DNA from 2 places in the Halomonas sp. LS-001 genome. Region 2 is predicted to be linked to the other one. Evidence: riboswitches for the same ligand, from Rfam matches in the RefSeq annotation. Region 2 holds a riboswitch; the other holds the start of a gene.
What was found. Region 2 has a riboswitch for cobalamin ahead of ACU6TU_RS09580 (TonB-dependent receptor domain-containing protein). Riboswitches for the same ligand answer to the same signal wherever they lie in the genome.
Positions count from the first base shown of each region.

Region 1: it holds a riboswitch for cobalamin, as region 2 does, so the genes downstream of both, ACU6TU_RS03395 (aromatic ring-hydroxylating oxygenase subunit alpha) here and ACU6TU_RS09580 (TonB-dependent receptor domain-containing protein) in region 2, are expected to answer to the same signal.

Region 1 is NZ_CM129816.1:777,006-788,041, reverse strand. It holds gene ACU6TU_RS03405 (heavy metal translocating P-type ATPase) at 1-1,797, shown strand, start outside; gene ACU6TU_RS03400 (hypothetical protein) at 1,951-2,160, opposite strand; cobalamin riboswitch at 2,318-2,513, shown strand; gene ACU6TU_RS03395 (aromatic ring-hydroxylating oxygenase subunit alpha) at 2,623-3,861, shown strand; gene ACU6TU_RS03390 (2Fe-2S iron-sulfur cluster-binding protein) at 3,854-4,930, shown strand; gene ACU6TU_RS03385 (YitT family protein) at 5,029-5,646, opposite strand; gene ACU6TU_RS03380 (single-stranded-DNA-specific exonuclease RecJ) at 5,742-7,538, opposite strand; gene thrC (threonine synthase) at 7,635-9,023, opposite strand; gene ACU6TU_RS03370 (homoserine dehydrogenase) at 9,028-10,344, opposite strand; gene ACU6TU_RS03365 (DsbC family protein) at 10,459-11,036, opposite strand, start outside.
Region 2 is NZ_CM129816.1:2,109,597-2,120,632, reverse strand. It holds gene cobT (nicotinate-nucleotide--dimethylbenzimidazole phosphoribosyltransferase) at 1-298, shown strand, start outside; gene ACU6TU_RS09610 (adenosylcobinamide amidohydrolase) at 295-1,014, shown strand; gene cbiB (adenosylcobinamide-phosphate synthase CbiB) at 1,002-2,018, shown strand; gene ACU6TU_RS09600 (bifunctional adenosylcobinamide kinase/adenosylcobinamide-phosphate guanylyltransferase) at 2,054-2,593, shown strand; gene cobS (adenosylcobinamide-GDP ribazoletransferase) at 2,590-3,366, shown strand; gene ACU6TU_RS09590 (histidine phosphatase family protein) at 3,303-3,986, shown strand; gene ACU6TU_RS09585 (bifunctional adenosylcobinamide kinase/adenosylcobinamide-phosphate guanylyltransferase) at 3,938-4,363, shown strand; cobalamin riboswitch at 4,397-4,617, shown strand; gene ACU6TU_RS09580 (TonB-dependent receptor domain-containing protein) at 4,763-6,592, shown strand; gene ACU6TU_RS09575 (cobalamin-binding protein) at 6,582-7,577, shown strand; gene ACU6TU_RS09570 (FecCD family ABC transporter permease) at 7,577-8,548, shown strand; gene ACU6TU_RS09565 (ABC transporter ATP-binding protein) at 8,548-9,315, shown strand; gene ACU6TU_RS09560 (cobyrinate a,c-diamide synthase) at 9,382-10,695, shown strand; gene ACU6TU_RS09555 (YtoQ family protein) at 10,780-11,036, shown strand, end outside.

The sequences.
Region 1 (11,036 bases), 1.3 Mb from region 2:
ATGGGGACAGGTACCGCCTGGCTGTATTCCATGGCCGTTGTGGCCTTCGCGCCCTGGCTGCCGGAAGTCGCCCACGGCATCTATTTTGAAGCCTCTGCCATGGTGATTGGCCTTATCCTGCTGGGCAACGCCATGGAGCTGAAGGCACGTGGGCGCACCAGTGACGCCTTGAAGCGCCTTCTCGACCTGCAAAGCCGCACCGCCCGTGTTATCCGCGATGGCGAAGAGCAGGAAATCGACATAGATGCCGTTCGCACCGATGACCATATTCGCGTGCGCCCCGGTGAGCGCCTGCCGGTGGATGGTGAAGTGATCGAAGGCGCCAGCCATATTGATGAATCCATGCTGACGGGTGAGCCCGTTCCGGTGAAAAAACAAACCGGCGATGACGTCAGTGCGGGAACGGTCAATGGCAAAGGCGGCCTGGTGTACAAGGCCACCCGCGTGGGTGCTGACACCCGTTTGGGTCAGATTACCGAACAGGTCGCTAACGCCCAGAATTCTCGGCCGCCGATTGGCGAACTGGCCGATAAAGTGTCGAGTATTTTTGTTCCCTCGGTGATGATCATTGCGGTGCTGACCGCGCTCGCCTGGTTCAATTTCGGCGCCGAGCCGCGAGTGATTCACATGCTGGTGACGGCCACCGCTGTCCTTATCATCGCCTGCCCCTGCGCGCTGGGCCTTGCCACCCCAATCTCCACCATGATTGGTGTGGGTAAAGCGGCTGAACATGGCGTCCTGGTCAGAAACGGGGAAGCGCTGCAAACCGCCAGCAAGCTCACCACCCTGGTGGTCGACAAAACCGGCACACTGACCGAAGGCAAGCCACGGGTTACCGAGGCCGAAACGCTTCACGGTGACGAAAGCACAGCCCTGGGGTACGTGATGGCGCTTGAACGCGGCTCCGAGCACCCGCTGGCTGCCGCCCTCAGCGCTCATGGCGAAGAGGCCGGTGCCAGCGCCGCTGATATACGCGACTTCGACAGTGTCACCGGCGGTGGCGTCAAGGCCGAGACCTTAGATGGTAAGGCCCTGCTGCTGGGTAACGCCCGCCTGCTCGAAAACGCTGACATTGACCTTTCTGACGGACAGAAAATGGCCCGTGAACTGGAAGACAAGGCGCGCACCCTCGTCTATCTGGCAGTGGATGGCAAGCTGACCGCTCTGTTCGGCATCAGCGACCCGTTACGTGAAGACACCAAAGCGGCGATTGAACGGCTACAGAATGACGGTCTGAAAGTCGTCATGCTGACCGGTGATAACCCGCACACCGCTGCCGCTATTGCCAGCGAGGTCGGCATTGATGATTACCGTGCCGGGCTGTTGCCGGAAGACAAACATGCCGAGATAGAACGCCTGCAGAAAGAAGGCGAAGTGGTTGGCATGGTGGGCGACGGTATCAACGACGCCCCGGCACTGGCCCGTGCCAACGTCGGGTTTGCCATCGGCCAGGGAACGGATGTAGCGATTGAAAGCGCTGGCATGACGCTGATGCGTGGTTCCCTGCATGGCGTAGCCGATGCCATTGAAATCAGTCAGGTCACCCTGCGCAACATCAAGCAGAATCTGGTCGGCGCCTTCGGTTACAACATCGTATGTATTCCGATTGCCGCAGGGATTCTTTATCCCGTCACCGGCATGCTGCTCTCCCCGATGATTGCCGGTGCGGTGATGTCGCTGTCATCGATTACCGTGGTCAGCAACGCCAACCGCCTCAGGCTTTGGAAAACGCAGCGCGACACGTCGTCTGACGCTCAGTCAACGCAGGATCAGTCAACACAGGAGCAACGCACATGAGTATTCTGGTTAACCTTGCGGGCCTCGCCCTGATCGGTGCCATCGTCTGGTGGTTCTGGTTGAGTGAACCCGGCTAGGCGCCACATAAGGGGTGGCTCACCACCCCGTCATTCACGCCACTGCTGTAGCGCTAAGCTTGCTTGTTAGATGGGCTTAGTGCTGCGTTTCTTGACGTAGCCGCTCGACTTCTTTGACAGGCAATTCTTCAATATCCGTGATCAGCTGATCATCCATTTCGGTCAGCGCGATCAACTTGCGCGCCGCATTTCGCTTTGCCTCCAGGGCGCGCTGCTCAGCCTCTTCACGCCCTTCCTGGCGACCTTTCTCGATACCCAGACGTTCGACTGTGTTCACGTATGGCATATGTTTCTCCTCCTGTATGGCGTAAATTGCCTTTACAAACGCAGGGTCCAGAGCTCGCGGTAACTGGATCATCCGGCATGATACAGCTATCGACCAGGCTTGTTCGTAACCAGGATTTATATCGTCGTTTTTGCTTAACCCCGTTTAAAGGGAAGCTGATATAAATATCCATTGAGGTGCTGCATTTAGCAGATAATTGGGAAGTCGGTGTAAATCCGACACTGCCCCCGCAACGGTAACGGTGCGACGGTGATGACAATTAACCACTGGCTCAACTAGCGCTGGGAAGGTGTCATCACTGGCCATATGGCCACGCACGAAGTCCGGAAACCAGCCTTGCATGCAATAATACGCCGCGAATGGTAAATGCAAATATCCACAGGCGTATGTATATGCCTGCCACTGGATTGATAGACCATTCGCCTCAACAAATGCCACGGGGCGTGGCAAGAGGCCATTTAAATGACACAAATGATCAACAATCTGCTGGCGCGGCGACGTCCAGGCTACTCTCTTGAACAGCCGTTCTACACGAGCCCGGAAATTTTTCAACGGGATCTCGAGCACATCTTTTACCGCGAATGGCTTTTTGTAACACCCGTCTGCGAACTCCCCAAAGCTGGAAGTTATATAACGCATCAGGTTGGCGCCTATGGCGTGATCGTTGTGCGCGATGCCAGCGGCAATATCAGTGCTTTCCACAACGCCTGCCGCCATCGCGGCTCAGTCCTGTGCAAGGCGTCAAAAGGCAATGCCCCCAAACTTGTCTGCCCCTATCATCAATGGACCTATGAACTGGATGGGCGACTGTTGTGGGCGCGCGACATGGGAGATGATTTCGATTCCAGCCAGCATGGGCTCAAGCCCATTCACTGTCGGGAACTCGCAGGGCTTGTCTATATATGTCTTGCCGAGCAGGCGCCTGACTTCGAAGCGTTTGAACAGGCATCTCGCCCCTATCTAGGCGTACATGATCTGGATAATGCCAGGGTTGCCTACGAAACGACCATTATTGAGGAAGGCAACTGGAAACTGGTGTGGGAAAACAACCGTGAATGTTACCACTGTAGCGGCAACCACCCTGGCCTATGTCGCTCTTATACTGACGACCCCAAGGTCACCGGCATTCAGGAAGGCGAGGCATCACCGCATCTGGAAGCACATTTCCAACGGCTTGAATCGCAGGGAGTACCATCGCGGTTCTGCATGTCTGAAGACATGCAGTATCGGCTTGCTCGCATGCCGCTTTTGCCAGGCGCCAACAGTATCACAATGGACCTCAAGCCTGCCGTTTCCAGGCGGCTGGGCAGCTTGAAAGATGACGAGGCAGGCACTCTGCTCAAGTACCATTACCCTACCACTTGGAACCATTTCCTGGCCGATCATTGCATCGTTTTTCGAGTCACGCCGCTTACGCCGACAACGACGGAGGTGACCACTAAGTGGTTGGTTCACAAGGATGCTGTCGAAGGTGTGGACTATGACCTGAAGCGCCTGACGGAGGTCTGGACAACGACCAATGAAGAAGACCGTCAAGTCGTGGAAGATAACCAGAAAGGCATCAATTCTCCGGCCTATGAACCCGGTCCTTATTCACCGCTGCATGAAAGTGGTGTTATAGGCTTCGTCGATTGGTATTGCACTGCCATGGCTCAGCAGCTAAGCCAGGTTATCGTTACAGCGGAGCAGACTGATGCCTAACGTTGCTAATACACCTTCTCGTGTTATGTGGTCTGATGACGAGCCGCTGGAATGCGTCTCGGTGATCCCGGAAGTACCCAATACAGCCACTTTTACTTTCATTGCGCCTTCGGGAGGCTTGTTTGATTTCATGCCCGGTCAGTTCCTGACCCTTGAAATCCCTGTGCCGGGCGGCCCTGTGTACCGCACTTATACGATTTCGTCTTCACCTTCGCGCCCCTGTTCCATTTCCATCACGGTAAAGGCCCAACCAGACAGTATCGGGACTCGCTGGATGCTCGATAACCTACAGCCCGGTAGGCAGCTAAAGGCATTCGGGCCAGCTGGCCTTTTCAGTCATATCAACCGCCCTAAAAGCAAATATCTATTCATCTCCGCAGGGTCGGGCATAACGCCGATGATGTCGATGACGACCTGGATGTTTGACCTGGGTAAAGAGCCGGACGTTGTCTTTATTAACTGCGCCCGTCGCCCGAGTGAGATTATCTTCCGCGAGCGCCTGGAGCATATGTCCAGCCGTTCGCCGGGCATTGACCTTCACTGGGTTGTCGAACAGCCTGACCGTTATGCGCCCTGGGTGGGCTACCGTGGCCAGTTCAACCAGCTAATGCTGGGGCTGATGGCACAGGATTATCTCGAACGCGACGTCTACTGTTGCGGCCCCGAGCCTTTCATGCAAGCAGTCCGTGAGGCGCTGCAGGAACTGGGGTTCGATATGAATCGCTACCATCAGGAAAGCTTTCAGGCGCCGGTGGAAACCGAAGGCGATGCCCCCAGGCTTGATGACACAGTGCCCGATGAGGACAATCGCGTTGAAGTCAGTTTTGCGAGTTCTGGCGTAACCACCAAAATAGCCGAGACCGACACCATTTTGGCGGCGGCAAAAGCCAACGGTCTCAATATTCCCTCAGGATGCACGTTTGGTGTTTGTGGTACCTGTAAAGTCCGTAAGCTATCGGGCGAAGTTCACATGGTCCATAACGGCGGAATTTCCGAGGACGATATCGCGGATAATTACATTCTCGCCTGCTGCTCCCACCCCATTGGCAAAGTCGAAGTCGATGTATGATCAACGTTAATCAAAGCGGGGAAAATCTGCATAAAAACATAACAAGGTAGTCAATGGCCTCCGACTGAAGTCGGGGGCCATTTAAGCAGTAGCGCGCCCTAACTCACCCCAATATACCGCCCGGGTTTGTGGTTGAAGGCAATAATCAGGTTGAGGGTGACGGCGCCAAGTACTGAGTAAGCGACGCGGTCCAGCGGTAGCTGGGTCAGTGCGACCAGCAGGATAAGGCCATCAATCCCTAGTTGCACATAGCCTGCCCGCCAGCCATGGCGTTGCTGCAGGTACAGCGCCAGAATATTGATACCGCCGAGACTGGTGCGGTGACGAAACAGCATCAGCATACCCAGCCCGATCAGGGCGCCACCCATCACGGCCGCGTAAAGCGACGGCACGGATTCAAACTGCACCCAGCGCTGAGTCAGCTCCGAAAACATTGAGACCAGGCCGATGGCGATGAAGGTACGCAGGGTGAAACTCCAGCCCATGCGTTTGATCGCCAGATAATAAAACGGCAGATTGATGGCAAAAAACCACAACCCGAACCCCCAGCCTGTGATGTAGTTGAGCAGCAACGCCATCCCTGCGGTGCTACCCGTCAGCAGAACCGCATGGGTATATAGCGCCACGCCAAGGGCAACAAACAGGGTGCCCAGCAGCATGGCCATGACATCTTCGTAAAGGCGGTGGGGATCTTGAGGTAATTCATCGTCACGCATGGTGGCGTCCTTTGAAATGAAAAAAGCGGCGGGATCTGTCCGCCGCTGGCTGAGTTTTTTTACCGCCCGCAGGTTGGATAATAATCTGCAGGCGGTTAGACCGGGCTGGCGTGCTCGACCATTAACTGCAGGGATTCGCGGCCACGCCAGCGATTACGGTTGAGCTTGTAGGCGCAGTGTAGCGTATCGCCAACATCAAACGGCGCAAGTTCACCTGGCGTCAAGGCACGAAACCAGATCGCTTTACAGGTGACCGGCCCGTTGGAGAGCTCCATCATCAGATGCGAACCGTCCGCGCCTACCGGGCGAAGCGCTTCGACGATAAAACGACCTTCAAAAAGCGGTGGGTCAAATTCGCGACCATAGGGCCCCAGCGCATCAAGCTCACCTAGCGTTGCCAGATTCAGCTGTTGGCTTTCCAGCTCACCATCGGTCCATAAGCGCGGGTAAAGCGGTGTGTCGCCAAGCTGCTCATTAACGGCTTGCAGGAACGCCGTTTTGAACGCTTCCAGCTGGTCTCGCGGCACACCAACACCTGCCGCCCCGCTGTGCCCACCAAAACGCGGTAACGCTTCAGGTGCTAGCTCATGGGTACGCTGCAGGGCATCGCGCAGGTGCAGGCCATCAATCGAACGCCCGGAGCCTGTCAGCATGCCGGGTTGGGCGGCACAGGTGAGTACCAGCGCTGGGCGCCCATAAGCCTGTACCAGGCGCGACGCGACAATTCCCTGAACGCCGGGATGGCCGTCTTCCAGCAACACAATCAATGCCGTGGCATCCGCCGCCAGTTCAGCCGCCGCCAGAGCGCGTGCTTCTTCCGCCATGTCCGCTTCGATCGCTTTGCGCGACTGGTTATCGTCATCCAGCACATCCAGCTGGCGGCTGGCCACCGTGTCACTTTCGGCCAGCATGAAATGCAGGGCTGCGTAGGGGTCATCCAGGCGAGAGCGGGCATTAATGCGCGGCCCCATCTGAAACGCCAGGGTTTCGGCATTGAAGGGGACGCTATCCTGACCCAGGCGGGCTGCCATCGCTCGCCAGCAGGCGGCTTCCATGCGGTTGATCAGCGTCAACCCATGGCTGACCACGGCACGGTTAGCAGGGCTTCCCCCCAGCGAGACACAGTCCGCCACGGTGCCCAGCGCAACGTAGGAAAGCCAGGGCGAAAGTTTGGGCGTCGCCGCAGCAAGCGCTCCCCACTCAATCAGCACGCTGCGCGCCAGTGACATCACAAGCCATGCCACCATGCAACCGGCAATGGTTTTATCCGGGTAGGCGCAATCGCTCCGGGTCGGATTGACACAGGCATAGGCTGACCCAGGCGGCCCTTCAATCGCCAATGCGTGGTGGTCACTGACCACCACGTCAATGCCCGCTTCTTTCAGACGGGCAATACGAGGCTCATCGGAACTGCCACAATCGGCGGTGATCACCAGGGTCGGGCGTGGCGTCAGGCCAAGGGTACGCTCAACCAATGGCAGGCTGATGCCGTAACCGTCGTGTATACGGTGACCTATCAGGCTGTGTAATTTCCCTTCGGGGACGCCAAACAACTCGACTAAGGTTCGACGAATGACCACATGAGAGGTAATCCCGTCCACATCGTAATCCGTCAGAATGCCGATCGACTCCCCTTCGGTCACCGCCTGAGCAATGCGCTCAGCCGCACGACGTCCATCCGCGAGTTTTTCAGGATGCGCCAGATAACGCAGACTGGGCGCTACCAGCGGCGCTAGCTCACCTTGATACCCAGGCAGCCGTGACGCCAGTAAGCGCGCCTGAAGCTCGTTCAGACCCTCTGCCTGGGCACGGATATAGACAGCCTCGTCGAGAGGACGAGGCTCCAGCCGTGGCTGCGTCAAACTTAACGGTAAATCTGCGTGTGCATTCATTTATGTGGCCGACCGGAGTTTAATTGCACCAGTTTGATTGCACCAGTTTGACTGACCCAGCCCTCAAGGGCTTGAGATCAGGTGCCTGCGAACGACTCAGCGCCGGTTATCCACTACGAACTGCTGAACCGCTTCAAGCGTTGCTGGCAGCACGCTGTAGCGCTCTTCCCGCTCCAGCAGGTCATCCATATGCGTTGGCAAGGGGACGCCTTGGAAACCGGCCTTGACGACAGCTTCGGCAAACTTGGCGGGATGCGCCGTTGCCAGTGTGACAACCGGCGTCGACTGGTCGGCACGCGCACGCTCTGCCGCGCGGTATCCTGTGGCCGTGTGCGGGTCGAGAATTTCACCGGTACGCTGATGCGCTTCGCGAATCACTTCCAGAATCGTGGCATCATCCACACTGTGGCTGGCAAACTTCTCGCGCAGCGCCGCCAGCGGCGCATCGGCCAGTGCCGTGGGTTCCTTCTGGAAACGTTCCAGCAGCTCAGCCACCGCAAGACCATCGCGCTCGTAAGCATCAAACAGCAGACGCTCGAAGTTGGACGACACCACGATATCCATCGACGGTGCCAGCGTCGCTTCGAGTTCGCGCTTGGAGAAATCATTAGCGGTCAGGGTGCGATGCAAAATATCGTTGGCGTTGGTGGCAATAATGAACTGTTTGACCGGCAACCCCATTTTGTAAGCCATATAACCGGCAAAGACGTTACCGAAATTGGCCGATGGTACACAGAAGCTGATATCACGATGCGGGGCACCCAGCGCAACACCTGCCGCGACGTAATAAACGATCTGCGCCATGATGCGCGCCCAGTTAATCGAATTTACTGCGACCAGGCGTGTGCCATTGAGGAAGTCCTGATTGGCAAAGCTGGCCTTGACCATGGCCTGGGCATCGTCGAAGTTGCCTTCGATCGCAACGTTAAAGACGTTATTCGCCAGCACGGTGGTCATCTGACGACGCTGCACTTCAGAAACACGGTTATGCGGGTGCAGGATAAAAATATCCAGGTTATCGCAATGGCGACAGCCTTCGATCGCGGCCGACCCCGTATCCCCGGAGGTGGCGCCCATAATAACCGCACGCTCATTACGCTTTTTCAGAAAGTGATCCAGCAGCCGCCCAAGCAGCTGCAGGGCGACATCCTTGAAGGCCAGCGTCGGGCCATGGAACTGCTCAAGCAGGAAGTGATTGGCATCCAGCTGCTTCAACGGCACCACGGCATCATGATTGAACGTGGCGTACGCATCAGTGACCAGCCCACGGAAGGTATCGTCATCGATTTCACCGTTCACAAACGGCTTCATCACCCGAAAGGCAATTTCCGCGTAGGAAAGGCCGGCCATATCGGCCAGCTCCTGCTTAGAAAAGTGCGGCAGCGTTTCGGGCACATAAAGACCGCCATCGCTAGCCATCCCGGTGAGCACCACCTCTTCAAACGACAGTGCGGGCGCTTGCCCACGAGTACTGACGTAACGCATGGCTTTACTCTCCTTCGTCCAGGCTTTCAACACGAATCCGTGTAACCGTGCCGGGAATATCCGCCATGGATTCAATTTCACGCATGGCTTCATTCATCTGCTTTTCCTTGGTGCGATGGGTCATCAGGATAATCGGCACCAGGTCACCATCCGGCGATTCTTTCTGGATCAGGGCTTCGATGGAGATTCCTTTCTCAGAGAGAATGGTCGCGACGCGCGCCAATACACCCGGGCGATCCACGGCCAGCAGGCGCAGATAATACGCTGAAGTGATCTCCTCCATCGGCATGATCGGCACCGCGTTGATATCCTGCCCGACACCACTGAAGGCCAGGTAAGGCACGCGATAATGGTGGTCGGTGGCAATGTCACGGGCCACATCGAGAATGTCTGCCACCACCGCTGAGGCGGTCGGTTCCGCCCCCGCACCGGCACCGTAATAAAGCGTTGGCCCCACGGCATCGCCCATCACTTCAATGGCATTTTTGACGCCATGAACGTTGGCCAGCAGGCGCTCTTTCGGTATCAGAGCAGGATGAACGCGCAGTTCCAGCCCCTGCTCGGTGCGCTTGGAGATCCCCAGGTGCTTAATGATATAGCCCAGGTTATCTGCCTGCTCGACATCTTCAGCGGTAATCCGTGAAATACCTTCGGTATAGGCTTTTTCGAACTGCAGCGGCACCCCATAAGCAATCGAGGCCAGAATGGTCAGCTTATGAGCGGCATCAATGCCTTCCACGTCAAAGGTCGGATCAGACTCGGCGTAGCCCAGCGCCTGCGCTTCAGCCAGCACGTCTTCAAAGGCACGACCTTCATCGCGCATATGGGTCAGGATGTAGTTCCCTGTCCCATTGATAATACCGGCGACCCATTCGATCCGATTGGCACCCAGCCCTTCACGCAGCGACTTGATCACCGGAATGCCACCTGCAACGGCGGCTTCAAAGGCAACAATGACGCCTTTTTCGTGGGCCGCCTGAAAGATTTCATTACCGTGCACAGCAATCAACGCCTTGTTGGCTGTCACAACATGCTTGCCGTTTTCAATCGCGGTGAGCACCAGTTGACGCGCGATGTCGTAGCCGCCGATCAGCTCAACGACCACATCCACATCAGGGTTGCGGGCGACTTCAAACACATCCGTGGTTGCCTTGATGCCGGTGATGTCGCAGTTCGGGTGAATGCTACGATGCCCTACCTGTTCAATAACAATAGGACGACCCGCACGGCGGGCAATATCGTCCGCATTACGTGTCAATACATTAAAGGTGCCGCCACCGACCGTACCCAAACCACAAATGCCTACTCTCACCGGTTTCAAAATAATTCCCCTTTTTTTCATCGTGCACCCGCAGGTGCCTGTCACAGCGTATCTTTCAGTATCATAACAGGGCGTCAGCCTACGAGCAGTGCGTTATCTCTCGCTGACAGCCACTTATTCTTCGTCCAGCCCAAGCATACCGATCAGGCGCTCTGCCGGCATAAAACCTGGCACCAGCTTGCCATCCGGCAATACAATGGCTGGTGTTCCCTGAACGCCCAGCGCAATGCCTAGCTGGTATTGCGATGCTACCGGATTATCACAGCTGGCGCTGCCCGAAAGTGATTCCCCCTGCTTGGCGCTCGTCAATGCTTCCTGGCGGTTTTCGGCACACCAAACCTGTTGCATCACGCGGGCTGCCTCACTGTTCATACCGCTACGCGGGAAGGCCACATAATGCACGGCAACGCCAGCCTCGTTAAGCTCGGGCACCGTCTCGTGCAGGCGCGTGCAGTATGGGCAGCTGGTATCAGTGAACACGACGATGGTCGCTTTTGGCTCATCCACTCCGCGAAACACAATGCGATCTTCTTCAGAGATCGATGCAATCACTTCCGCCCGCTCCTGATTGCGCGCCTGCTCTGTCAGGTTAACCAGCCCACTCTCCTGATTGGCGTAGAGATCACCAACCAGAAAGTAGCTGCCATCGGCATTGGCGTAAAACGACTCACCATTGGTCAGCTGTACCTGAT
Region 2 (11,036 bases):
CGCAAACCGGCAGCCCGCCATTGTGGATGGTTTTATTGCCACCGTTGCCGCGCTGATAGCCTGCCGTTTATGCCCTGCAGTGCGTGGCTATCTGATCTTTGGGCATCGTTCTGCAGAACCCGGCCACGCCACCGCACTTCAAGCGCTCGATGCTGAGCCGCTGTTGTCATTGGGGATGCGCCTGGGAGAAGGCAGTGGAGCGGCACTGGCATTTTCTCTGCTGCAATCCGCTGCCGCCATGCTCAACGAAATGGCAACGTTTGCCGATGCAGGCGTTAGCGATAATGCCGCCCCATGATCATGCCTGAGACCCTACCGTTCAGTCGGCCGCTCACGTTGACAAACAGTGAGTCCTGTCTGGTGGTATCGGCGGTCGAGCCGCTGTACACCCTGAGTAGCGCGCTGCTGGGCGAAGGCTTTGGCTACCGGCAGCACTTTGCCAACTTCCACGTGAATAAGCATTACGATGGTCATCACCCAAGAGGTGACCTGTCGCGCTGGCTGGCGGACCGGCACCTGCCCGCGTCATCGGTAGCCATGATGACCGCTGTGTACTTGCATAGTGCCTGCGTGGCCAGCGTCGCGTTAGATGACACAACGGATGGCGTAATGGCGCTGGTCACGGCAGGCGTTGGCAACGCCGTGGATATCAGTGTTGCACACCCGTCAGACCCGCGTTTAGTGTTGCGGACATCGCCAGGAATCGGCACGATCAATACCTTTCTTTTTTTGGACGCTCACTTAACTGATGGTGCCTTGGTGAACGCCGCTTTATCGGCTACGGAAGCAAAAGTTCAGGCACTAAGAGAGGTGGGCGTAAAAGACCCTTACAGCGGTACGCCCGCCACGGGAACGTCAACCGACAGCCTGTCCATTGCCGCCACTCAGCAAGGGGATGCGACTCCCTATGCGGGCTCGGGCACGCTTATCGGACGAGCGATCGGGCAAGTGGTGTATCAGGCCACGCTAGGCTCGCTGACTAAATCGCGACAGGAGTCGTCATGCCAGGGGTAATGTCGGTGGGAATCATGCCGGTGGGATTAATAGCAATAACATTAGTGGCGCTGGCAATTGTGATCGACATGATGGTTGGCGACCCGCGCAGCCTGCCGCACCCGGTGGTGGTGATTGGGCGTGCCATCAGTGCGCTGGAGAAACGCTGGAACCAGGGGAGTGCCAGACGGCGGCGACTAATGGGCTTTTTGCTGACCGCGACGATTGTGTTGGGCACGTTCAGTCTTGCCTGGTTGGGTCTTGTTCTGCTTACCTGGCTGAACCCCTGGCTGGGGCTAGCCGTAGAGCTATGGCTGCTGTCGTCCACGCTGGCGATAAAAGGCCTGGCGCAGGCCGGGCGTGCCATTGCCGTGCCGCTTACCAGTGGTGACTTTGCCGCAGCACGCCGGGCGCTTTCCATGGTGGTCGGGCGTGATACCGAGCAGCTGGATGAAGCCGAAATTACCCGTGGTGCGGTGGAAACCATTGCTGAAAACACGGTGGATGGCATTACCTCGCCGCTGTTTTTTGCCTTGATCGGCGGGGCACCGCTGGCACTGGCCTATAAAGCCATCAACACGCTGGATTCCATGGTGGGCTACAAAAATGAGCGCTACAGCGACTTCGGCTATGCCTCGGCAAAACTGGATGACATCGCCAACTGGCTGCCAGCCAGATTCACCGCGCTGTGTTTATGGGCGGCCGGTGTGCTGATGAGCCTGAAAGGAACTGCATTGAGATGGCAGGGCGCACTGGCTGCCACTTGCCAGCAGGCGCCGCGTCACCCCAGCCCCAATGCTGGCTGGCCGGAAGCCATGGTGGCCAATCTGCTCGGGGTACAACTCGGCGGCACGAATTTTTATCAGGGGGTCGTTTCCCATCGTGCCACCCTGGGGGAGCCGCTGATCCAACTTCGCGTGGCGCATATCCACACCACCATAGGGTTGATGCACGGCGCCTGGCTGATATTTTTCCTGCTGATGAGTCTCGGCGTAATGGGAGTGGCAGCATATGGCGCTGCGTGATGAATCCACCACTAACCGGCTGTTAAAGGGTCTGAATGATAGTCTTTGTTAGCGGGGGCGCTCGCTCCGGTAAAAGCCAGGTCGCCGAGCAGTGTGTGCTGGAAGCGGCAGGCAAGGCGGCGTGTTACTACATTGCCACGGCCAAGGTGTATGACGCCGAAATGGCTGAGCGGGTCGCAAGGCACCAGTCTGGCCGCGATGCCCGCTGGATAACGCTGGAGGCTCCCTTGGCCATTGACCACGCCATTGCCCAGGTGTCTGATGGCCATGCGGTGCTGCTTGACTGCTTAACGTTGTGGGCAAGTCAGGTTATGTTCAGTGCTGGCCTAAGCCCGCCTGAGGGGCTTGCGCTGCTTGAACGCGCCCTGCAAGATGCCAGGGCGCGGGGGCTGGCGCTGGTGGTGGTATCCAACGACCTCAACGAAGCACTGATTCCCAATCAGCCGGATACCTGGCGCTATGTAGCGTTTATCCAGCAGCTGCATTGCCGGGTCGCGGCGCTGGCCGATTCCGTGCTGGAAGTCATCGCAGGCTGTGCACGGGAGTGGAAGCCTGCCAGGGAAGGTGATCAATGAAAGATGCGATGTTTGGCGTATTGCTTGCGCTGCAGTTTCTGACTCGAATTCCGATCCCCATCGCCTGCCCCTGGACACCGGCAACCCGGCGCTGGGCCATTCGTGCCTATCCGTTAGTCGGGCTCTTGATTGGCAGCATGCTGGCGCTTGGCGCGCTGCTGCTGACTCTGTGGAACACGCCTACTCCAGTGGCTGCCTTGCTGTTGCTGAGTTTATGGGTGGCGGTGTCAGGCGGCCTGCACCTGGATGGCGTGATGGACCTCGCCGACGCGCTGGGTAGCAACCAGCCCCTTGAACGGCGTTGGGAAATTATGAAAGACGCCCAGATAGGCAGCTTCGGCATTCTGGCGCTCCTGTTTCTGCTGGCCTGGAAGGGCGTCCTGCTGTGGGCATTACTGACCTATCAGGCGCCGCTTTGGTGGTTGGTGGTAGTGCCTGCGCTGGGTCGGCTTGGCGGGGTTGCGCTGCTGATTCTCACCCCCTGCGCCCACGCAAAAGGCCTCGCCTGGAGCTGGCAGCAGTCACTCAGCGCCCGTGATGTCGGCTATGCCTCGCTCCCTCTGTTGGCGCTGTGTGTGCTTGCCCCGGGGCTTCTGGTTTGGGGGTTGGGAATAGCTGTCTGGGTTATCGTCAGCAGAAGAGTGTTTGTGCGTCTGTTCAACGGCATCAACGGCGACATGGTGGGTGCCACAATTGAAGGAGGAGAACTTTGGCTACTGGTCTTGATGTGGAGCTGGTGGCAGTTCGCCACGGTATTACCGCCTGGAATCTAGAGCGTCGTTATCAGGGGCAGCGCGACATTCCGCTGCTGTTTCCTGATGCTGAAGCGGGGCTTTTGGCCTTGCGTGAGGCGCTGGCGGAAGAGCGTTTTGATGCGGTGTATTCAAGCGACTTGAACCGTTGCCAGCAAACCCTTGAATGGTCTCAGGCTGCAAAGCCCGGCGTGCCCGTGTATTTAGAACCCCGCTTGCGCGAGCTGGATTTTGGCGAGTACGAAGGCAAAGTCTACGACGAGCTAAAAAATCTGCCCCATTACCGCGCCTGGATTGATAGCGTGGGGGAGCTGCAGATTCCCGGTGGCGAATCCTCAGGCCAGCTGCGCGAACGCCTGGATGCCTGGCTTAACGACGTGGCCACCCATGCGCGTGAACACCGCTATCAGAAAGTCCTCGTGGTCACCCACGGCGGCGTGATTCGCGAGTTACGCCGTCGCTTTGAAACCATCGGTTTCTGGGAAGGTATCGTCCATCAGGCCCAGGGCAGGCGCTGGCAGCTAACTGAGAAAGTAGATGAGAAAGTAGATGAGAAAGTAGATGAGAAAGCAGTTGAGACAGGAGAATGGCAATGCAGCTTTTCATCGGCGGTGCCTGCGCAGGAAAGCGAGACGCCGTAAAAGCCCGCTTTCCCGATGCCATCTGGTCGCGGCTTGCCCCAGGGCAGCGGCTACACCTCGCCACCAGCGAGTTGCAGCCCAATACGCCGCTGGTGCTTTACGGCGTGTTTGAATGGCTGGAAGCGTCGCTGAATTCGGATATAGATCGCTGGCGCGCCGAATGGCGGGAAGACTTGAAGCATCTGGATGAAAAAGCGCAGGCACAGGGCATCACCCTGGTCTTGATCATGAATGAACTGGGGCGAGGCATCGTCCCCATCGCGCCCAATGAGCGCCTTTTGCGCGATGTGAATGGCTGGTTTAGCCAGGATGCGACCGCCCAGGCCGCTCAAGTGTTCTGTGTGCGACATGGGCTTGTTCATGCGCTTAAGCCCTAGCCAGTTCAATTGACCTCCCCCTGGCAACTTGCTAGTTTACTCCCACTCTCAGGTGCTGGCGGTGTTTAAAACGCCAGTGAAACGGGAAGTTGGTGAACATTTCTGTGAATCCAACGCTGCCCCCGCAACGGTGATCGAGATAAGAACGACTGATACGCCACTGTGCCGACGCACGGGAAGGTGGTCGTTCGGAAAGGTGAGTTTACAACCTTTCGCTCGTCAGCCCGGAGACCGGCCTAAGAGTCAGGTTCAACTGAACCAGTACGCATACATGCCGAGACACGGAGGGTGTTCTCAGGGTGTTTTACGGTCGCTCAATGTGACCGCTGCTCCCTTATACCCTTTGCTCGGCCAAATAAACACGTTGTGCGGGTGAGCACGACGAGCAAGGGTCCTCACATGAATCACCGTTTTCACATGACCGCCAAACGCGCGGCACTAGGCATGGCTGCCTTACCCCTGGCCATACAGGTCCAGGCACAATACGCCGCTCCCTCGACTGACATGGCAGCTCTTGACCCGGTGGTCGTTACCGCTGCGCTGGCACCCCGCACGGCGAATGAAAGCCTTTCATCGGTAAGCGTTCTTGATGAAGCCACCTTTCGTCGCCAGGACCCGACAAGCCTGACTGACCTTCTGCGCGGCCAGCCAGGGGTTGATGTCGTCAGTAACGGCAGTTTCGGTAAAAGCAGCAGTGTCTATCTGCGTGGTGCGCCAAGTGATGCCTCTGTCCTGCTGATTGATGGCATTCGCCTGCGTTCCGCCACGGCGGGTGGCGCAGCGTTTCAATACCTTGACCCGCGCATGTTTGAGCGTGCCGAAATTGTACGTGGCCCACGCGGTAGCCTGTATGGCGCGGACGCGGTCGGCGGCGTGATCCAGCTATTTACCCCTGATGGCGACGAAGAAGGCCCGCATCCGCGCATTTCTGTTGGCGGAGGCTCGTTTAATACCCAACGCCTGAGTGCAGGTGTCAGCGGTAAGGAAGGCGGCACTCGCTACAGCTTTGCCGGCAGCCACTTCAACACCGACGGCCAGCCGGTTCGGCGCGGTGGTGAAGACAAAGGTTATGACAACACCTCGGCCCTGGCGCGGGTGTCCCATCAGTATGACAATGGCGCTGAAGTTGGCGTGCTGGCCTTGCGTGCCACAGGCAACAACGAATACGACGGTGGCGAGAATGATTTTGTCCAGCAGGTTATGGGCATTTATGCCGAAGTGCCTGTTACGGCGAACTGGCAAAGTCGTGTCACCCTGAGCGAGGCCCGCGACGAGCTGGACACCATCGATAATTTCGGCGGTTCGGTCATTGACACCCGCACTCAGACGGCGCGTTGGAAGAATACCTTCCTGCTCGGCGACCATGACCTGATTGCCGGCGTAGAAGTCAGCGAAGACAAGGTATCCAGCACCAACGACTTCGCTGTCACCAGCCGCGATAACAGCGCTGCATTTTTACAGGGGCTGTTTGACTTTGCACCAGTCGCGATTCAGGCCAGCCTGCGTTATGACGACAATGAAGCCTATGGCGATGAAGTCACCGGCAGCCTGGCGCTTGGCTACGATCTGGATGATCACCATACCCTGCGTACCAGCCTGGGCACGGCGTTTAAGGCACCCAGCTTCAATGATCTTTACTGGCCGAGCTCGGGTAATCCTGACCTGAGACCGGAAACTTCGGAAACCCTCGAAGTGGGTGTGCGCGGCCAATACCGCCAGTGGTTCTGGGATCTGGCCGCTTTCCAGAATGACTACGATGATCTGATTGCTTGGGCACCCACGCCAAGCGGTTCATTTGCTCCGCAAAACATTAACAATGCCCGTATCCGGGGGGCAGAGCTGTCCAGTGGCGTTGAAGTTAACGACTGGACACTGCAGGCAGCTTTTACCTATCTGGACCCGGAAGATCGCGATTCCGGCAAGCAGTTGGCACGGCGTGCCAGCCAGAGCTTGCGCCTGGATGCGGATCGTGGGCTGGGCGACTGGTCGCTGGGCGGTTCATTGGTCGCTCAGAACCAACGCTATAACGACGCAAGCAATGAAGACGTTCTGTCTGGCTTTGGCTTGGTCAATCTGCGTGCCAGTTGGGAGTTTGCCCCAATGTGGTCAGCACGGCTGACGGTTGAGAATGCTCTGGATAAGCAGTACGCAACGTCCAGATTCTTTGACGGTGATGATTACCTTAATGCAGGCCGGGCAGGTTTCCTGAGTGTTCATTTTGGCGAGTAAAAAAGCACAGCGTCGCGGGGCCATGGGCCCTGCGACGTTATCAGGTGCTGGTTTATCAGGTACTGGATTATCAAGTGCACGGTTATCCGGCGTGCCGCTATTGAGTTTCCTCCTGTTCAGTGGCCTGTCTTTTAGCCCGCTGCACGCCGATGAAACACAGCGCTGCGTGATCGATGACCGCGACCGTGATGTCTGCCTGAGCGCGCCAGCCGAGCGCATTGCCACGCTCTCGCCGGGGGCAACTGAGCTGACCTATGCCGCTGGCGCTGGCGATCAGGTGGTAGCCGTGGTCAGCTACAGTGATTACCCGCCGCAAGCCCAGCAGGTGGAATCCGTGGGTAGTCATACGCGGGTGGATCTGGAAGCGCTGGTGGGCCTGACCCCTGATCTGGTGATTGGCTGGGTCACCGGTAACCCAGCCGAACAGATGGAAACCTTGGAAGCCTTGGGGATGCCGGTGTTTTACATTGAACCCCGCACGGTGGAAGACGTGGCGGACTCCATCGAGCGCCTGGCAACGCTGGCAGGAACGGAAGCCGCCGGGCAGCAGGTAGCCGATGATTTCAGAGACGGCATGGCGGAGCTGGCCGCTGAATACAGCGACCGAGCGCCAGTGCGCACCTTTTATCAGGTGTGGGATCAGCCGCTGATGAGTGTCAACAACGAACATCTCATCGGCCAGGTGATAACGCTATGCAGTGGGGAAAACGTGTTTGGCGACCAGCTTCGTCTGGTGCCAAGGCTGGATGACGAAGCCGTGTTGATGGCCAACCCCGAAGCCATTCTTGCCGGTGGCATGGGCGAAGAAAACCGTCACTGGCTGACCCATTGGGAGCAATATCCCAATCTGGATGCCGTCGCCAGCGACAGCCTGTATTTTGTTCCACCTTCACTGATCCAGCGCCCCACACCACGCTTGTTGGAGGGTACGCAACGGCTGTGTGAAAAGCTGGAACAAACCCGCCAAAAACGTAAGGATTCGTAATGGCAACGCGGTTGTGGCAACCCCTTGGCCTGCTGGCAGTGATTGCCATCGCCGCTCTGTTCTTTTCCCTGGCGGTGGGCAGTGCCCAGCTTTCCATCAGCCAGTTGTGGTCGGTGGTCCTGGGGCAGGGCGATACACTGGCCAGCACTATGGTGATGGATCTACGTCTGCCACGTGCGCTTTCCGCGTTTGCGGTGGGTGGGCTTCTGGCCGTGGCGGGCGCACTGATGCAAGTGCTGTTGCGCAACCCCCTTGCTGACCCCTATGTGCTCGGGCTTTCCGGTGGTGCGTCTATTGGCGCACTGGCGGCCATGCTGGCAGGCGTTGGCGGTATATTGATGTCGGGCTCAGCATTTCTGGGCGCGCTGATATCCACCTTTCTGGTCTTCGGTCTGGCTCACGGCAGCGGCGGCTGGACACCTTCGCGGCTGTTGCTGACCGGTGTCGTGGTCGCGGCTGGCTGGGGGGCGGTGATCACCCTGATGCTGGCACTTAGCCCCGCCGAGCGGTTGCCGGGGATGCTCTACTGGCTAATGGGGGATCTTTCCTACGCTCGCACCCCCTGGCCACCGCTGCTGCTGTTAATGCTGACCTGTATAGCCTTGATTCCTCTCGGGCGTAGTTTGAATGTGCTGGCCAGAGGGCCGCAGCAAGCCGCCGCACTTGGGGTTGATGTGCGCCCGCTGGAGTGGGGCATTTACGTGTCGGCCAGCCTGCTAACTGCCGCTGCCGTTACCACGGCAGGCAGTATCGGCTTCGTGGGGTTGGTGGTGCCGCATATGCTGCGCCTGCTGCTGGGCAATGATCAGCGCTTGATTCTACCCGCCTGCGCCCTGGCGGGAGGCGCTTTGCTGGTGCTGGCGGATACGCTGGCGCGCACCATGATCGCCCCGGAACAGCTACCGGTGGGCGTGATTACCGCGCTGTTAGGCGTACCGACCTTCCTCTTCCTGCTTTACCGGAGCCGCTGATGAGTCGCCTGGTAACGCAAGACCTCATCGTTGATGTGCCTGGCCGTAGCGGCGGAACAGCGCTCAATTTTGCCATTGAACCTGGGCAGATATGGGGCGTGCTGGGCCCTAACGGTGCCGGTAAAACCACCTTGTTGCATACCCTGGCAGGGCTAAATTCACCGCGCGCCGGGCAAGTGCTGTTGGCGGAACAGCCATTGGCCACCCTACGCAGGCGTGACATTGCCAGGGCGCTGGGCATGGTGTTTCAGGAGCGCCTGGATGGCTTTCCCGCCACGGTGCTGGAAACTGCCCTGATTGGCCGTCATCCCTATCTGTCGTTATGGCAGATGGAAGGCGCGGATGACTACGCACGTGCCGAAGCAGCGCTGAAAAAACTCGACGTTGCCCATCTGCGTGACCGGCTCGTCAGCACGCTTTCCGGCGGCGAACGCCAGCGGGTCGCCATGGCCACGGTGCTCACCCAGGCGCCCAGCATCTGGCTGGCTGATGAACCCACCAACCACCTCGACCTTCACCACCAGAGCGCAGTGATGGCGCTGATGGCTGAGCAGGCAGCCGAAGGGCGTGCGGTGATGATGTGCCTGCATGATTTAAATCTGGCGGCCCGCTGGTGCGACCATATTCTACTGCTTTACCCCAGTGGCGAAGCCTGTTGGGGGCCACGCGATACCATGCTGGTGCCCAGCGCCCTGGAACGGCTGTATCAACAGCGTCTGGCGACTGTCGAGGTGAACGGCGCACCGGTGTTTGTGCCGGTTCAGTAAATCTCGAATGCCACGCTTAATATAAAAAGACACGCTTAGAAAAACGGGTTTTTAAAAGGACAGGACATGTTGCAAGGTGAAGCGCACGCAGCGTTAATCAGCGCCCCCGGTTCCGGCCAGGGGAAATCCATGGTGACCGCGGCGCTGGCTCGGCTGCACCGGAATGCGGGGCGCACCGTTCGAGTCTTCAAACATGGCCCGGACTATCTCGACCCCATGATTCAGGAAGTTGCCTCTGGCCAACCGGTGTATCAGCTCCACCCCTGGATGACCGGTGAAGACGAATGCCGCTGGCGTTTGGCCCAAGCCGCCCAGGAAGCCGACGTGATTCTGGTTGAAGGCTCAATGGGGCTGTTTGATGGCTCGCCTTCCAGTGCGGATCTGGCCATTCTCGCAGGCATCCCCGCGCTGCCGGTGATTGATGCCTGGGGCATGGCGCAGACCTTTGGTGCCGTCGCGCAGGGGCTGGCTAACTACCGTTCTGATCTCGCCATTCATGAAGTCATCGCCAACCGTGTGGGTAGCCCCGGCCACGGCAAGTTACTGGCGGATAGCATGCCGGATGGCATTGCGCTGCTTGGCGCGATTCCCCGTCACGAGGCCATGAAAATCCCTGACCGCCACTTAGGTCTGGTACAAGCCAGCGAGCTAAGCGACCTGGATACCCAGCTGGATGCCGCCGCCCAGGTACTGGAAGATGCCGGGCTGGGGCGGCTACCCAAAAAGGTCACGCTAAGCGCTGAGCTGCCCGTTCCAGCGCCTGATTATCTGAACGGTGCGCGCATCGCCATTGCCCGTGATGATGCCTTCGCTTTTATCTACCGGGCCAACGTGGAGTTGCTGCAGGCCATGGGTGCCTCGGTTCACTTCTTTTCACCGCTTGATGATGTTGCACTTCCCGCCTGTGACGCGTTGTGGTTGCCGGGTGGCTATCCGGAATTGCACGCGGCCCGTCTGAGTGTTAACACACCCATGTGCAAGGCAATAGTGGCGCATCATCAGCAGGACAAACCGATTCTGGCCGAATGTGGCGGGTTGATGAGCTGTGTCGAGCAGCTAGTGGATGGTGAAGGCAACGCCCACGCCATGCTGGGGCTGATGCCCGGCACCGCCAGAATGGCGGGCAAGCTGACAGCGCTTGGCTTGCAGAGCCTGCATGCCCACAACGGTGAGCTGCGCGGCCACACTTACCACCATTCGCTGTTGGAAACCGCGCTTCAGCCACTGGCCCGTACCCGCAAACTGGCGGGGAGCGAGGCCGAGCCGATCTACCGTGAGGGCTCGCTGGTGGCGAGCTACTTCCACGGTTATTTCCCCTCGGCCCCCAGATTGGTAGCGGACATTTTCAGCGGCCAGACCATGCAGCTCATGGCGTCATGATGTTTATGGAAAATTTTTCCATAAAGCGTGTGTAAGCTATGATAGTGGTTTCAACCGTGACATCCACCATCATCAGGAGTTGCTATGAGCTTTTACGTCTACCTTTCCGGCGAGATTCACACCGACTGGCGTGAAGAAATTCAGCAGGGCGCAGACGCTGCTGGGCTGGATATCGTCTTCACCGCACCGGTCACCGACCACGCTGCCAGTGATGCCGCAGGCGACCACCTGGGCAAGCCAGCCGATGGCTTCTGGCGTGACCACCAGTCATCCAAGGTCAACGCCATTCGCACCCGCACCATGATTGAACAGGCAGACCTGGTGGTGGTGCGCTTCGGCGA